Regions from separate parts of the Enterococcus sp. UD-01 genome, predicted to be linked through region 1. Evidence: predicted binding sites of a transcription regulator. Region 1 holds the regulator's gene; each other region holds the start of a gene.
The links. The regulator CtsR, encoded in region 1, represses protease genes until heat stress. The targets are predictions, from matches to a motif close to TTGGTCAAAAAAGGTCAAANA.
Positions count from the first base shown of each region.

Region 1 (4,106 bases):
CAAAGTAAAGGCGGAGCGAAAGCAATAATCACTTTCTCCCCGCACATAGATCTTAAACGATCGCCCGCCTATATTTGTTGTTTAAATTACACCTTTTGCAAAATCGGTTCAGGATTAGAAGATTTTACATTTAACGTAATCTTCCCTTTACTTGCACCAATCGTTACTTTGTCACCTAAATGAATTTGACCTGCCAGCAAGGCCTCACTTAAACGATCCTCTACTTCTTTTTGTAGTGCTCGGCGGATTGGTCTTGCACCATACTCTGGATCAAAGCCGACTTTGCCGATAACTTCGATGGCTGCGGGAGTAATTTTAACATTTACATCCTGCTCTTTTAAACGTTTAATAATAGATTTGCTCATAATTTTTACGATTTCGTGAATTTCTTCCTGATCTAGTGAACGGAAGACCACTGTTTCATCCACCCGATTTAAAAATTCAGGACGAAAGGCTTTTTTCAACTCTTCTAAAATACGTTTTTGCATCGCATCGTAATCTTTAGACAAGTCTTTCACATTGAAGCCCACATTCTTTTCCTCACGAATCGCTGTTGCACCAATATTTGACGTCATAATTAAAATCGTGTTTCTAAAATCGACCTTACGCCCTTTAGAATCCGTCAAATGTCCATCGTCTAATACCTGCAACAAAATATTAAAAACATCCGGATGTGCTTTTTCCACTTCGTCCAGTAAAATAACAGAATAAGGTTTTTGACGAATTTTCTCAGTTAATTGACCCCCTTCGTCATAGCCGACATAGCCTGGAGGTGAACCGATCAGGCGACTGGTACTGTATTTTTCCATAAATTCGGACATATCAACACGAACCAACGCATCTTCACTACCAAATATTGTTTCAGCTAATGCTTTAGCCAACTCCGTTTTACCCACACCTGTAGGACCTAAAAACATGAATGAACCAATCGGTCGATTCGGATCCTTCAAGCCACTGCGAGCTCTGCGAATAGCGCGTGAAACGGCTTGAACAGCTTCATCTTGACCGACCACTCTATGATGCAGAATGCTTTCCAGCTCAAGCAAGCGTTCGCTTTCCTTTTTCTCTAATTGTTGCAACGGTACACCGGTCCATTGTGAAACCACGTTGGCAACATCCTGATCTGTGACACGATCAGCGTAGCCGGAAGCTTCTTTTTGTTCCAATAAAAGAATGTTTTCCAATTTTCGAGCTAATTTCTTTTCCTTTTGGCGTAAGCGTGCAGCACTTTCAAAGGATTGTGCTTGAATCGCTTCTTCTTTTTCCTGTACTAAACTTGCTATTTCCATACGTAGATCATTAATCTCTGAAGGCTCATCTGCCAAATCCAAACGAACTTTTGCTGCAGATTCATCCATCAAATCAATCGCTTTATCCGGTAATTGTCGAGAATTAATGTAGCGTACCGATAACTGAACGGCTGCATTCAATGCTTCATCCGTGATTTCAACCCCATGATGTTTTTCATAACGAGAGCGCAGACCTTTAAGAATTTCTTCTGCTTCTTCCGGTGTTGGTTCTTCTACCTGTACTCTGGCAAAGCGGCGTTCCAAAGCAGAATCTTTTTCAATATATTTTTGATATTCATCTAAAGTAGTAGCACCAATTGTCTGCAATTCGCCTCTAGCCAATGCAGGTTTTAAAATATTAGACGCATCAATAGCCCCTTCTGCTCCGCCTGCACCTATTAATGTATGCAATTCATCAATAAACAAAATAACTTGTCCGTCTTGGTAAATTTCATCAATAACCTTTTTCAAACGATCTTCAAATTCACCACGATATTTTGTTCCAGCCACTAAAGCACCCATGTCCAGCATCATTAAGCGTTTTTCCTGCATATCTTCCGGCACTTCACCGTTAACAATTTTTTGAGCTAACCCTTCAGCAATTGCGGTTTTACCAACACCAGGCTCACCGACAAGAACAGGATTGTTTTTCGTTCGACGACTTAAAATTTGAATCAGTCTTCTTACTTCCTGCGAACGACCTACTACTGGATCAAGATTGTTTTCTCTAGCCAATTTTGTTAAATCACGCGCAAGCGAATCCAACGTTGGAGTGCCTTTTGGTGCAGCCTTTTGATTTTGATTGTTACGACGACGTCCTGAATTGCTCATTTGAGGGTCAGTAACACCGATTTTTTTCATTAGTAATTGACGCATTTTGGATAAGCTTAGCCCTAAATTCAACAAAATTCGAGAAGCTAAAATATCTTCGTCTCTTAATAAACCTAAAAGAATATGCTCTGTACCAATATTCGGAGCTCCTAAACGTCTGGCTTCATCACCTGCATAAGCAAAAACCTGCTTTGCGCGAGGGGAATAAGGTAAATAAGCGCCTCTAGGGTAACCTTTAACTGTGCCATAGCCGGTAAGATGCTCAATTTCTTCGCGGATATCGTTCTTGTCCGCATTTAATTGACGCAATGTTTTACCAGCAATACCATTTGGTTCCAATACTAATGCTAACAGCAAATGCTCAGAGCCAACGGATTGGTGTCTGAAGTATTTTGCTTCTTCTTGCGCAATGGCTAAGACCGCCTTGGCGCTATCTGTAAATAATTCGTCCATGTTCTCATTCCTCCTCGTAACTCAAACGTTCTAAAAATGAATGCATCAATTGAGCACGTAAATAGTCTTCATCTGGTCCTGCTTTATCTAATACCTGCTTTCCTAAAACAGAAAGCATAAGATTACCTTCTCTTTTGGTGATAACCTTTTCCTCATATAACTTTTGAACAAAAATCAGAGCATCTTTTTCCGAAAGCTCCTCACCTGTAAATTGCGCCATCTGCTTTAATAACTGGTCATTATCTGATATCTGCACCTTTGCAATACGAATATAACCACCACCGCCACGCTTACTTTCTACAGAATAACCACGCTGTATCGTGAAGCGCGTATTAATCACATAATTAATTTGCGAAGGCACACAATTGAATAAATGTGCCATCTCCGCACGACGGATCTCAATTTTACTACTTTCTTCAAGAATCTTCTTTAAATATGCTTCTATTAAATCTGAGGTATTTTGATTACTCATAACACTCATCCTTTTCCCTTGACTAATACTGACCATTATTATACCGAACTTTTAGCCTTTAATAAAGAAGAATGCCTAAAAAAGCGGAAAAGAAACAGGAATATAAGCAATTTTTATATATTTTTCACCGTTCATAATATTATTACCCATATAAATCAACAAAACCTTACTTATTAAAAATAAGTAAGGTTTAACGCGTTGAATAAATCGGGAAGACAGGATTCGAACCTGCGACCCCTTGGTCCCAAACCAAGTGCTCTACCAAGCTGAGCTACTTCCCGTAGCTAATAAAAAAAGACTAAACGTCTAAAAGGAATCAAAGTTTCGCCTTTTAATCCGCAGTCAAACATTTTTACTATGCACCCAAAGGGAGTCGAACCCCTAACCTTTTGATTCGTAGTCAAACACTCTATCCAGTTGAGCTATGGGTGCTTAAAACAAGGATCAACACATCAGATGTTGCCATCTGCTTTCTACTTCTCCACATCGAGTGCGTCAAAGTAATGCCGAGGACCGGAATCGAACCGGTACGGTGATCACTCACCGCAGGATTTTAAGTCCTGTGCGTCTGCCAGTTCCGCCACCCCGGCGTTGTTGAATGGCTTAAGCGGAAAACGGGGTTCGAACCCGCGACCCCCACCTTGGCAAGGTGGTGCTCTACCACTGAGCTATTTCCGCGTGATGCCGGCTAAAGGACTTGAACCCTCGACCCTCTGATTACAAATCAGATGCTCTACCAACTGAGCTAAGCCGGCTCTGCTTGTCTTCTTCCAGACAAATATGCGGGTGAAGGGACTTGAACCCCCACGCCGTAAGGCGCTAGATCCTAAATCTAGTGCGTCTGCCAATTCCGCCACACCCGCAAGATATTTCTATGAGCCGTGCAGGGTTCGAACCTGCGACCCTCTGATTAAAAGTCAGATGCTCTACCAACTGAGCTAACGGCTCAAAAAATGGAGGTTAACGGGATCGAACCGCTGACCCCCTGCTTGTAAGGCAGGTGCTCTCCCAGCTGAGCTAAACCTCCGATACAACACACTTAGCGCGGCGACGTCCTACTC
Region 1 covers NZ_JBIYEU010000019.1:55,701-59,806, forward strand. Annotated here, with positions in the region: gene ABH902_RS13715 (ATP-dependent Clp protease ATP-binding subunit) at 87-2,573, opposite strand; gene ABH902_RS13720 (CtsR family transcriptional regulator) at 2,578-3,045, opposite strand; tRNA gene ABH902_RS13725 (tRNA-Pro) at 3,253-3,326, opposite strand; tRNA gene ABH902_RS13730 (tRNA-Arg) at 3,404-3,477, opposite strand; tRNA gene ABH902_RS13735 (tRNA-Leu) at 3,550-3,635, opposite strand; tRNA gene ABH902_RS13740 (tRNA-Gly) at 3,652-3,723, opposite strand; tRNA gene ABH902_RS13745 (tRNA-Thr) at 3,728-3,800, opposite strand; tRNA gene ABH902_RS13750 (tRNA-Leu) at 3,827-3,908, opposite strand; tRNA gene ABH902_RS13755 (tRNA-Lys) at 3,921-3,993, opposite strand; tRNA gene ABH902_RS13760 (tRNA-Val) at 4,000-4,072, opposite strand; partial or broken rRNA gene rrf (5S ribosomal RNA) at 4,088-4,106, opposite strand, start outside.

Region 2 (4,106 bases), on a different contig from region 1:
CAATGTGCAGACTGAAAATGCCGCCATTGCCAGACGTATTTATTCACTTTTGAAAGATCATTATGACGTTCGAGCGGAATTGCTGGTGCGCAAAAAAATGAAGCTGAAGAAGAATAACGTGTATATCGTTCGTTTAAAACAAGGAACCAAAGATGTGCTGGCGGATTTAGATATTTTGGATAATCTGGTTTTTAATACGCAAGTGTCGGACGATATTATGGGGAATGCGCAAAAGATGCGTTCTTATTTAAGAGGAGCGTTTATGGCTTCCGGGTCAGTGAATAATCCGGAAACTAGCCGCTATCATTTAGAGATTTTTTCTATTTATGAAGAGCATAATGAGGATATTTGCCGAATGCTTAATTATTATGATTTGAATGCCAGAACCTTGGAACGGCGCAACGGCTATATTTCTTATCTGAAGGGCGCTGAACGTATCGCGGACTTTTTAACTCTGATTGGCGCCACAAATTCTATGTTGAAGTTTGAAGACGTACGGATTGTTCGTGATATGCGGAATTCGGTTAATCGGCTTGTGAACTGTGAAACAGCAAATTTGAATAAAACAATTGATGCAGCCTCCAGACAGATTGAAAATATTCAGTATATTGAACGAACGGTAGGACTGACTGCTTTGCCGGAAAAATTACAGGAAATTGCCGAGCTGCGCTTGGAGTATCCGGAAGTTAGTTTGAAAGAACTTGGAGAGATGATTCCTTCCGGAGCTATTTCAAAATCTGGTATAAACCACCGTATTCGCAAAATCAATGAATTTGCTGATAAGCTGCGCGAGAAAAGTGCTTAATAAAAAAATTCTTGGAAGCCCTACTCGAGCTTCCAAGAATTTTTTTATTTACCTTCTAAATAACTGATAAGTTCTTCTTTAGTAACTGATTCGTCAAAAATGTGTTCGCCAATCACAATTGTTGGAACGAATCTAATGTTTGCAGCCTGTGCTTCTGCAATAATTGCTTGGCTGACAGCTGCATCACCTTTTTCTGGAAGTTGTAAATTATCTTCAGCGTAGACTGCGACATCCTCTAGAGAAAGATCGCCCCATTCATTTTGAGTATCATACATTTGTTTTAGATCTGTTAAAGCTTTTTCGGGTAAATCATAATTAATATGGTGGTGCATGACATTTCCGCGTTGTAAGCTTTCTTTTTCCTTGTCAAAAAGCTTGATGATCCGTTGCACTTTACCAGCTTTGACATAATCGTTTAAAAGCTCAAAAGAGTCTTCAAACCATTTTTTGCAGTAAGGGCAGCGCACATTCATAAATTCCACCATTTTAATGGGTGCCTCGTCACTGCCGCTGTTTAATCCATTTTTAGTTGTTACTTTTTGAGCATCAATAACTGAAATATCCATTTATAAACCTTCCTTTCACTTCTTTTAATATTAGTTTAGACCTTTTTGCCTTAAGTTTAAATAAAAATGCCTAAATTCGCTAAGAAATTTAGGCACTTGTTGTTTTTATTAGCTTAAAGAGCTGCTGTTTTCCATAACTTCATCGATTAAGCCATATTCTTTCGCTTGTTGCGCAGTCATGAAGTTGTCGCGATCTGTATCACGTTCAATGACTTCTAAGGGTTGGCCTGTGCGTTCAGCGAGAATCTTGTTCAAGCGATCACGTGTGTCTAAGATATGTTTGGCTGCAATTTCAATCTCCGTTGCTTGACCTTGAGCTCCGCCAAGTGGTTGGTGGATCATGATTTCAGCGTTCGGTAAAGCGAAGCGTTTGCCTTTTTGACCGGCTGTTAATAAGAAGCTGCCCATTGAAGCTGCCATTCCTAAAACGATCGTTTGCACGTCGGCTTTCACAAAATTCATTGTATCAAAAATTGCTAAACCAGCAGAAACGCTGCCGCCTGGTGAGTTAATGTAAATGTAAATGTCTTTTTCAGAGTCCTGTGCATCCAAAAATAATAATTGAGCAATCACTGAGTTAGCGACGTTATCGTCGATTGGTCCGCTTAACATGATAATTCTATCTTTTAATAAACGTGAATAAATGTCATAAGCTCTTTCTCCACGAGATGACTGTTCAATGACTGTTGGTATTAAATTCATAGTATATTCCTCCTATATAAAAGCTCTTAAATCATTTTATCACAAAGCAAATGGGATTGCTTAAAAAAAGTATACTTCATTGGTCAAAAAAGGTCAACTTCAATGCACCAAAAAGCGATGCAGAAGAAACAGCTTATCAGAAAGAGCTAGTTGTGTAAAAGTATCTTTTTCATTTTTGTTTTTCTTTCGTTCACAGACGTGACTGTGTTATACTAAATAAAGAATTGAATGGAGTGAGGAATGCAGAATGTTTGTTTTTATTGCAGGAATGACAGGTGTACTGATTGGTGCAGCGATTGTGTCTGTAGCAGTTGCTTTACGTGTCTCTTATGAAGAGCGCAAAGCCGTCCAGTATCGTGAGTTGGAACATTACGTAAAAGAGATCGAAACATTGAATTTATTAAATAAGAAGATCAATGAAATTTTACAAAAAAGAGATATTTATGTAGATAAATCAGTAAATTTTATTTCAATGGATGATTGTTATATTAGCATTGATGATTTTATTTATCTAGAATCATTTTCGGCACAAAATAATTTTTACTTACCAACATTTCTGGTGGAAGAATTCTTTAAAAAAATTGCCCATCGAAAAGTTATTTTGACTCCTGATGAAGTGATTGCTATGGGGGGCAGCACGTATAAAGGCGGCAGAGCTATTTTAGAAAACTTTTCAGAAGAGCTGCTTACGACGATTGAAGATAAAAAAAGTCAAATGAAACGCTTGTCCAACAAACCATTGTATTACTTCCAAAAAGGATAAAATCAAAACTGTGTAAACTCATTTTGAGCATACACAGTTTTTTATATTAATAGAGCCCAATTCTTCTGTACTCTATTTTTTGAATTTTCTGAACTTTTTTATTAAATTTTATTGACATTCTCATTTTTTAGGTTTATAGTTAACAAAAGCTTTTGAATATCACATGCTATTTTAATCTTTTATAGATTTTTGACGAGGAGACCATTGCCATGAAGAAGATAAACGATCATGTATTAGTCATTATTTTATCGTATAGGACTTAGAACACTGAGATTTTTCGCAGATGTTTGAGTCCTGTTTGTCTTTGGTAAATGGGATTCTTACTAAAGCATCCCATTTATTGATGGGATGCTTTTTTTGTAGAAAACTTTAGTAAAGAAATAGCCAAGGGAAAAATTATCTTAGAAAATAACGTACAATTTTTTCTGAAAATGACGAAAATGGAGTGGATGAACATGCGTAGTGACCAAATAAAAAAAGGAATTGAAGCGGCACCGGCCAGAAGTTTACTGTATGCAACTGGGCAAGTAAAAAATGCAAAGGATATGGATAAGCCTTTTATCGCAATTTGTAATTCGTATATTGATATTGTTCCGGGGCATGTCCATTTAAGAGAGCTGGCGGATGTTGCCAAGGAAGCAATCAGAGAAGCAGGCGGTATTCCTTTTGAGTTTAATACGATTGGCGTAGATGACGGGATTGCTATGGGTCATATTGGAATGCGCTATTCTTTACCCAGCAGAGAAATTATTGCTGATGCAGCAGAAACAGTCATTAACGCTCACTGGTTTGACGGTGTTTTTTACATTCCAAACTGCGACAAAATCACTCCCGGAATGCTGATGGCTAGTGTTCGGACAAATGTTCCAGCGATTTTTTGCTCAGGCGGTCCAATGAAAGCCGGTGTTGATCCAAGAGGGCATACCACGACTCTTTCTTCCATGTTTGAAGCAGTTGGCACCTTTAAAGAAGGCAAAATGACCGAAGAAGAGTTTAACTTCATGGAACAAAATGCCTGTCCAACTTGTGGTTCTTGTGCAGGGATGTTTACGGCGAATTCAATGAATTGCTTGATGGAGGTTTTAGGTCTAGCACTGCCGGGTAACGGGACAATTCTAGCTGTTTCTGAAGAACGAAAAGAACTGGTTAGAAAATCGGCCTTCCATTTAATGGACTTAGTGAAAAAGCAAATCAAGCCAAGAGACATTGTTACTAAAGAAGCGATTGATGATGCCTTTGCTTTAGATATGGCAATGGGCGGTTCGACAAA
Region 2 covers NZ_JBIYEU010000002.1:141,426-145,531, forward strand. Annotated here, with positions in the region: gene whiA (DNA-binding protein WhiA) at 1-805, shown strand, start outside; gene ABH902_RS03050 (thioredoxin domain-containing protein) at 850-1,371, opposite strand; gene clpP (ATP-dependent Clp endopeptidase proteolytic subunit ClpP) at 1,480-2,073, opposite strand; gene ABH902_RS03060 (hypothetical protein) at 2,321-2,836, shown strand; gene ilvD (dihydroxy-acid dehydratase) at 3,292-4,106, shown strand, end outside.
Region 2: a site for CtsR is predicted at 2,153-2,173, ahead of clpP (ATP-dependent Clp endopeptidase proteolytic subunit ClpP). Genes of this name have one in related genera too.

Region 3 (4,106 bases), on a different contig from region 1:
GATCTAGCTCAGTCGGCATGGAATTCATTTCCACACGAATCGTCGCACTGGCTTCATCGACTAAATCAATGGCTTTATCTGGTAAGAAACGATCTGTTATATAGCGGTCGGACAAAGTTGCCGCTGCTACTAAGGCATTATCGTGAATGTTTACACTGTGGTGAATTTCAAAGCGTTCTTTCAAGCCACGCAAAATACTAATTGTATCTTCAACTGTTGGCTCTTTTACCAGAACCTTTTGGAAACGGCGCTCCAACGCTTTGTCCTTTTCCATGTATTGACGATATTCATCTAATGTTGTGGCACCAATTAAATGCAATTCACCACGAGCCAGCATTGGTTTCAATAAGTTACCGGCATCCATGCTGCCTTCTGTTTTGCCTGCACCGACAATATTGTGAATTTCATCAATGAACAAAATAATTCGTCCATCACTTTTTTTCACTTCTTTTAATACCGCTTTTAGCCGTTCTTCGAACTCACCACGGAATTTCGCTCCGGCGATTAAAGCCCCCATATCCAAGGAGAAAATGGTTTTATCTTTAAGGTTTTCCGGAACGTCTTTTCGGACAATTCGTTGGGCCAAGCCTTCGACGATGGCAGTTTTACCAACACCAGGCTCACCAATTAGAACCGGATTATTTTTTGTTTTACGAGATAAAATGCGAATCACATCACGAATCTCTTCATCCCTACCGATAATCGGGTCTTGCTTCCCACTTTTGACCTGCTGTACCAAATCCACGCCGTATTTTTCCAAGGCTTTATATTGTTCTTCCTGATTTTGAGAAGTCACGCGATCCCCTCCTCTGATTGCTTCAATATTTTTTCGTAATTCCTTTTCATTGATGCCGATACTGGTTAAATATTTGGTTAACCGATAATTTTTCAGTTTCATTAGCGCTAGAATAACGATTTCTGTCGCTAAAAATTCATCTTGAAAAGCTTCTCTTAATTTGTCTGCTTCATTTAATAAGTTAAACAAATTCTGGCTCATAGTTTGACCGTACTGGACATTCCCGCTGACACTAGGATATTCATCCAGCGCTTGATCGACCTCACGTTCAAAGGCTTCTACATCCACACCAGCATCTGTATAAAAATTACGACCAAAGTGATTTGGCTGTAAAAATATTTTCCATAAATGAGCAATGTCAATTTCTTGATGATGTCTTGTAATGGCAATTTGCTGGGCTTCAGCAATCGCCTCTTGTAATGTAGTTGTCATTTTTTCACTATTCATGCTCATACCTCCTAAAAAAGTTGATAGCATTATGCATACTTTGTTTCCACTCGTTATCCTGTTTATCATACTATGAAAAAGCCGTTACAGGCTTCCATCCTACGACTGATTTTTTCAAGGAATAAAGTTTGATCTTTTTTGACCTTATGAATTTATTATATACCATTGGTCAATTAAGGTCAAACAAAAACAACAGATATCTTTAACTATCATGATACAACTTCTGCTATTTTACGCAACTAATTATAACGCTGCTTTGGCTTATTTTAAAAAAAAGGCAGAGACAAAAGTAGCATGTACTTCTGCCTCGACCTTTAGCCGTTTCGACGATCGTTTCCGATCATAATGATTTCTTTAGATAAATAACGAATACGTTCCATAATGCGGCGTGCTTTTAACGGTTCTTCATCTCCGCGCTGACTAACAGTCAAATGGGCTTCTAACTCCTTCATCTTCAAATTAGAAGAGAAAAATGTCGGCAGCTGTTCTTGCATTCTATATTGTAAAATAACACTCAATACATCATCGCGAATCCAGCTGGTCATTGATTCGGCACCAATGTCATCAATCATCAACACCGGTGACTTCTTCACAGCATCCAGCTTTTCACCGACCTGATCTTTGCCTATTGCCTGCTTCATTTCAACCGAAAACGTTGGAAAATGTACAATAGTGGTCGTAAAACCTTTTTCAGCCAAGGCATTAGCAATTGCTCCCAACAAGAAGGATTTGCCTACACCGAACTGACCAACTAAATACAGACCTTTGTGAAATTCCTTCGGTGCAGTCGGATAGTTTTCCAGAAAGTCAGATGCTTCTGATAACGCACGCACTCTGCCTTCAGAGGATAAATCGAAACGATCCAACGTAGCTTCTTTAATATCTTTAGGCATATCCATAGCTTTCACACGCTTACGAATTTCTTCTTCACGCTGCTTCGCAATTAATGCTTCTGTTGGAATATACGTTACGTCAATATAATGAAAGTTCATAGCCAAACGCGGCTCATATCCGGGAGCAATCATCGTGGGATCATTTAATTGGAATTTGCGCTTTTCTTGAACGAATTCATAAAGCTTGGCATAGCTTTTTTGAATATCTTCATCTGTTAATCGTTCTCTGTTTTCAGAAATAAAGGCTTGTACATCACTATCCTGTAGAACTTTTGCCATTAAATCCTGATAACGCTCAGTATAATCCCTATTTTGAATCATTTTCGTAAATTCTTTGCCGACATCTTCCATTATTGATCACCACTCTTCCCTGTTAATTTGTTGATGCGTTCACGTAATTTGGCTTGCTCTTCCTGTGAAAGCGTCTGCTCTTCGCTTGGCTTATCCAGCCAATCCGGCAGTACTTCCTTGCGGGTATTGCGATTACTAAAGGAAGATTTTTTTGGCTGCTGCTTGCTTTTTTCTGAGCGCTCCTTAACGTAAATCATGGCTTCTTCGGGTGCCGTGATTTGTTTACGTGCCCAGTCATTGGCAATTTTATTTAAATGCTCTGATTCTAATACAGGCTTCTTTTCAATGTAGCAAACATAATAAATCAGCATGTTAATCACGCTATTGGGCAATTTGGAATGCTCAATTAAAAAGCGGACGTTGTATTTCTCAATGTTCGTTGGAAAACCGCTGACAGCTTCTTTTAATGCGCTTAAATACTGTTCAGGAGCCAGTCTTTCACAATCCATGATGACTTGAATATCCTTATCAGAAAATCCAGAAAGCTTTTTCAGACTATTGTACCGATAGGTTTGCTGATCGTCTTTTGAAAGAGCAGGATTCACATATAAGCTTGTCGCTTCATTTTGTCTTTTTTTAGGATAATAAACAGCATCAATTTGCTTTTTCAGCTCTTTACCGTCCAGCTCACTCGTGTAATAATCAAAGGACTTGGAAGCAAAATTCACCATCTCCAGCTCATCAATGCCATAGCTTTCGTGAAAAAGGAAAATCATATTTTTCACTGACTTAGAATCCTCCGGTAAACGAATACCCAGCTTGTTTAATTGTTCGGAAAACAACGCCCAGTCGAACGTCGTGGATTCAATCGCTAAAGGCTGCTTGGGTCTGGGATCATCGAAATTCCGCTGAATGTCTGCTAATAATTCAGCTTCTGCAATAATTTGTTCTTCTTTGAAAAGATATACCTCTTTGAAACTTGCCGAAATATTTTCATACCCAGTAAGCTTAAGAAACTTTGGCTTAAAGCAATCCAATAACAAATCAAATTTTCTTTGACCAATTCGATTCAACAAGGTAATACTTAAAATCTCATCTTTGAAGAAACGTTCCGCTGATTCTGGTGCGTTTAAGCGATATACATAGACAGTCCCTAATTGAGGATCGTCTTTAACAAATGTATCTAATAAACCGATGCCTTCCAGCTTTCTTCTGGCAGTTAGCACTTGTGGTAAACTACAATCCAAAAGCATCACCAAATCCGCATGAAGCAATTCTTCACTTTGATTTGTTGCAGGTTTAATTTCCGACAGTAAGGTTAAATATAAGCTAAATGCCGTTGCACCAATGATAGGCTGATATAGTTGGACTACTATTTCTTTTTCTAAATCAGACAGCGGTGAACAGATAATCGCTTTAAATATAGTTTTAGGCAGGATTTCTTTCCAAGTGTCTTTCATGGAAAGACCCCCTTTTTTGTTTAAGATTGTTCATTTTTAGCTTTTTCAACAATATCCTGTAATTCTTTTAAGAACACACTCATATCTTTAAACTGGCGATAGACACTAGCAAAGCGGATATAAGCAATCTCATCCAGATTAACTAAATCTTCCATAACATATTCGCCAATTAGTGTAGACGAAACTTCATTTTCTCCTAAGCTGCGAATACGATTTTCA
Region 3 covers NZ_JBIYEU010000014.1:18,309-22,414, forward strand. Annotated here, with positions in the region: gene clpB (ATP-dependent chaperone ClpB) at 1-1,243, opposite strand, end outside; gene dnaI (primosomal protein DnaI) at 1,558-2,487, opposite strand; gene ABH902_RS11590 (replication initiation and membrane attachment family protein) at 2,487-3,887, opposite strand; gene nrdR (transcriptional regulator NrdR) at 3,908-4,106, opposite strand, start outside.
Region 3: a site for CtsR is predicted at 1,409-1,429, ahead of clpB (ATP-dependent chaperone ClpB). Genes of this name have one in related genera too.